DNA from 2 places in the Streptomyces sp. NPDC001848 genome. Region 1 is predicted to be linked to the other one. Evidence: riboswitches for the same ligand, from Rfam matches in the RefSeq annotation. Region 1 holds a riboswitch; the other holds the start of a gene.
The links. Region 1 has a riboswitch for cyclic di-AMP ahead of ACFYZJ_RS08335 (C40 family peptidase). Riboswitches for the same ligand answer to the same signal wherever they lie in the genome.

Region 1 (2,190 bases):
CACGTCCACCACCAGCAGGACCGATCCGGTGAACGCCAGCATCAGCACGCCCATCCCGATCGTGGCCAGACGGGAGGAGACCTTCACGATGGCGGGCTTGGCGTTCTGCTGGAACAGCGACCGGTGCAGCGCGGCGGGCGCCGTGAACAGGGCCGCGGCCAGCATGGCGAGCAGGAGCGTCGTCACGTAGGTGGCGCGCTGGACCGTGTCCAGGGTGGGGAAGCGCTGGGTGAAGGCCAGGGTCAGCAGGAACGCGAACAGGATCTGCACCCCTGTCTGGGTGACCCGCAGCTCCTGCAGCAACTCGGCGAAGTTGCGGTCGGCACGCTCCAGGGGGGTCTCGCGTCGTGCCTGCTCGGGAGGTCGGTCGGCCATGGTCAACGAGTATCCGCTCAGCCCTCTCCTCACGCCCTCTCCGGTGGGTGGGTTGTGGGGCTGCTGAGCCCGGTGAGCTTGCTGCGTGAGTTGTCGCAGGTGTTCGCCGAGCGGCGGGTCGCGGGGTGACGGCAGGCAGCCGCCGTCACCCCCCGTACGGCCTCAGCGGACGCGGCCGTACCAGACGCTCTTCGTCCAGATCGTCTCCAGCCTGACCACCGACCCGGTCTTCGGGGAGTGCCAGATCTTGCCCTTCCCGGCGTAGATGCCCACGTGGTAGACGTTGCTGCCCGAGTGGAAGAACACCAGGTCCCCGGCCTGCCGCTGGGAGGCGGAGATGTGCCGCGTCTTGTTGTACTGCGCCGCCGCGGTCCGGGGCAGGGTCTTGCCCGCCTTCTTGAACGCGTACAGCGTCAGCCCGGAGCAGTCGAAACGGCGCGGTCCCGCGGCGCCGTACTGGTAGGGGGAACCCTTCTTGGACGCCGCGATCTGCAGTGCCTTCGTCGCCGGGGTCGCGGCGGACGCGTCGGAGGCGATGCCGGGGACCACGATGCCGCCGCCGACGGCGGCGATGGTGAGGGCGGAGGCCGTTCCGGCCCGGCCCAGCAGCGACGGGACTCGATTGAGCGCAGTCATGCGCAACCCTTCGTCAGCCGCCTGTGAAGGATGACCTGTCGGATTCGGGCTGGCGAAGTAGCCCGGCCGCTGACGCGGCTTCACCCCAAGGACCGCCCGGATCTCTCCGGCGGCCCGCCTTGCTGGGTCCTCCACTCCTGCCGATCCACTCCTGTCGACCGGTCATCCGGGCGGCGGCAGGACTCGGCGTCCGCCCGGACCGCCCCGCCGCGGTGGCGGGGGCTTGTCGTCAGGAAGGGATCTTCACCTAAAGGCGTCGGAAAATCACAACGGAATCGGGGGTTTGTGGCATTACTCACCACTCACCCGTTCGGGTGGACAACCCTTCGTTCGAACGGGGTTGAGGGGATGGACGAGGCCCCGGACCTGCACCGGAGCAGATCATTTCGCCCTGGGGCCACGCATGTTGTGCGACTTCCCCGGGCCTCCGGAAGGAGAGGAATCTACTCGGATGGCGGTACCCCGTTCGGCCGGTTTCAGCAACCGCGCGACACGCGGGGTCGGCTCACTCTCCGTCAGCCGGGGTCCGGTGGCACCGTGACGCGGGCCGCGCGGCGTTCGCCGTCGAGGACGCGGAGGGCCCGGGCGAGGGTGGGCCCGTGCAGCTCGTGCTCCCCTCGCTGGTGCATCAGCGTCAGCGCCTCGCGCAGCGCCATCGCCTTGCTCACCAGGGCCTGGGCGGCGCGCAGTCCACGGTAGGTGTCCCCGGAGTGCGCCGGATTGATACGGCCGAGCAGGTCGATCACATCGAGGTAACGGTCGATCAGCTCCGCCTCGGCGCGGGTCAGCGCGGGCAGTGGGGGCAGTTCCGGCGGCAGCATCCGCGCCTCACCTCGCGCCGGGCGTGGTGCGCGAGGCCCTGCGGCTGGGGATGACGCGGTCGATCAGGCCGTACTCCACCGCCGCCGGCGCGTCGAAGATCGCGTCGCGCTCGATGTCGGCGGCGATCCGCTCCCGGCTCTGCCCGGTGTGCCGGACGAGCATCTCCTCCAGCCGGCCGCGGATCCGCGTCAACTCCTCGGCCTGGATGGACAGGTCACTGGCCTGGCCCTCGACGGGCTCCGGCAGGGAGGGTTGGTGGATGACCATGCGGGCGCCGGGCAGTGCGAACCGCTTGCCCGGCGTGCCCCCGGCGAGCAGTACGGCCGCGGCGGACGCCGCCTGCCCGAGGCAGATCGT
Region 2 (2,190 bases), on a different contig from region 1:
GCGACGGACTGCGCCTCGTCGGCGGTCCAGCCGAAGACGTTGCCGCCGAGCGACAGCGGGAAGACCTCGAGATCGGACGAACCCAGCTTGCGAAGAGAAGTCATGCTCTGCATCAACGCCCCGGCCGGACCGGAGTCTTCCGGGAGGCCGGCAAAGATCTTGTGAACGGGCGTGCTTCCGCGGGGGTCAGGGGTTGAGGCCCTTGCTCTGCAGCCAGGCCATCGGGTCGATCGCGGCGCCGCCGTTCGGGTGCACCTCCAGGTGCAGGTGCGGCCCGGTGACGTTGCCGGTCGCGCCCACGCGGCCGATGACGTCGCCCGTACCGACCTTCTGCCCGACCGTGACGCTGATCGACGACTGGTGGCAGAACCACAGCTCGGTGCCGTCGTCGAGGGTGAGGATCGTGCGGTAGCCGTACGAACCGGCCCAGCCGGCCTCCGTGATCGTGCCGCTGTGGACGGCCTTGATGAGCGTGCCGGTGGGCGCGGCGAAGTCGAGACCGGTGTGGTAGCCGGAGGACCACATGGCACCGGCGTCACCGAAGCGGGAGGTCAGGGTGTAGGAGGAGGTCGGCAGCGTGAACTGCTTCGCGAGTTCGGCGAGCCGCGCGGCCTCCTCGGCCTTCTTCTTCTCGGCTGCGGCCTTGGCCTGCGCGTCGTCCTGCGCCTTGGCCGCCGCGGCGGCGGCCTTCTTCACGGCGGCGTCCTCGGCGGCCTGTGCCGCCGCCCGCGCGATCCGCTGCTGCTGGGACTCGGCCTGCTGCATGATCCGGGCGCGCAGCGCCTCGCCCGCGTCCTTCGAGCCGGTGGCGTCGGTCCGGCCCACGCTGCTCAGGGGCGTGGCCGAGCTCTTGGGGGCGCCGGAGTCGTCACCGATGAGGGCCTTGGCGGAGTCCGTGACGGAGGAGAGGTCCGGCAGGGATATGGACACCGGCGGCTTGCCGGACTGCGCGGTGGCCAGGCCGCCCGCGCCGACGGCGGCCATCACACCGACGCCGAGGACGGTGGAGCTGCGGGCGAGCCCGCCCCCGCGCTGCTTGGCGACGCGGTGCCGGCCGCGGACGGGACGGACGGAGTCCTCGGTGGGGTTCCACTCCTCCCAGGGGCCCTCGTCGGTGCCGGGCGCGATGTCGAGCGTCCGAGTGCCGTCAGGGGCGAACGAGGTGCTCTGGGCAGGCCGGTTGAACGCCACGTGGGCGCACTCCTTTCCTTCCGTCTCGCCTACCGGGTTAGCTGACGGGTTCGGAGCAGGAAGGTCTCCTACGCGCGTATAACCGGCCGTGCGACCACGGCGGTATCCGCTCGATTCACCCCAAGGTGGTGGTTCCCCGGCTCCCTCGCGGGATTCGGCAGGCGCGCACGGAGCCGCCTCTGGTGACGGCTGGGACGACCGCGCTGCGTTATCGAACGTTAATAGACGCGGGGCCTGGATTCCAAGCGGTTCGGACAGATCCGTTCACGCCGCTGGCCAGGACTTTTGCGACCCGAACAGGGGAAAAAGGGCGAGTCGCCCGCGCCTCATGAGCCTCACAGGTATTGACAGTATGTCAGTCGTTATGCGCTGAGGCATCACTCGCTCACTGTTCGTGCCCGCGCCCAGCGCGTCCGGGCCGACGCACGGCCAGCAGAGCCATGTCGTCCGTGCCGCGGCCGCCGGTGTGCCGGGCGACTTCCTGCGTGACGGTGCTCAACAGGGCGCCGGGTCCGGGGAAGACCCGTCCGGCGAGGCGGACGGCGGGGTCGTAGAACCGGCCGAACGCGTCCCGCGCCTCCGAGACCCCGTCGGTGTAGAAGAGCAGCGTCGCGCCGGGCGGGAAGTCCCACTCCTCCGCCCGCGCGGGCCAGAGGCCGAGGTCGCCCAGGCCGAGCGGCGGCGCGGGGTCGCGGGCCCCGAGCTCTCGCAGGGAGCCGTCCGGGAGCAGGAGCAGCGGGGCGGGGTGGCCGCGGTTGACGACGCGGACGACGCCGCAGCCGTGCGGGATCTCGGCGAGCACCGCGGTGGTGAACCCCTCGAACTCCTCGGGCCCCTCGCGCCCGCCGCGTTCGCGCGACAGCGCCCGCTCCAGGCGCTGGGCGACGGCCTCTAGCGACGCCTCCTGTTCGGCGGCCTCCCTGAAGGCGCCGATCACCACGGCCACGGCGGTCACGGCCCCCATGCCCTTGCCGCGTACGTCGCCGACGACGAGCCGCA

Region 2: linked by a shared signal. The riboswitch ahead of ACFYZJ_RS36915 (M23 family metallopeptidase) and the one ahead of ACFYZJ_RS08335 (C40 family peptidase) in region 1 are both predicted to bind cyclic di-AMP.

The regions. Positions count from the first base shown of each region.
Region 1 is NZ_JBIATP010000003.1:448,736-450,925, reverse strand. It holds gene ACFYZJ_RS08340 (DUF6328 family protein) at 1-375, opposite strand, end outside; gene ACFYZJ_RS08335 (C40 family peptidase) at 538-1,011, opposite strand; cyclic di-AMP (ydaO/yuaA leader) riboswitch at 1,015-1,210, opposite strand; gene ACFYZJ_RS08330 (hypothetical protein) at 1,527-1,832, opposite strand; gene ACFYZJ_RS08325 (ATP-dependent Clp protease proteolytic subunit) at 1,840-2,190, opposite strand, start outside.
Region 2 is NZ_JBIATP010000027.1:81,165-83,354, reverse strand. It holds gene ACFYZJ_RS36920 (aldo/keto reductase) at 1-104, opposite strand, end outside; gene ACFYZJ_RS36915 (M23 family metallopeptidase) at 187-1,191, opposite strand; cyclic di-AMP (ydaO/yuaA leader) riboswitch at 1,203-1,361, opposite strand; gene ACFYZJ_RS36910 (PP2C family protein-serine/threonine phosphatase) at 1,577-2,190, opposite strand, start outside.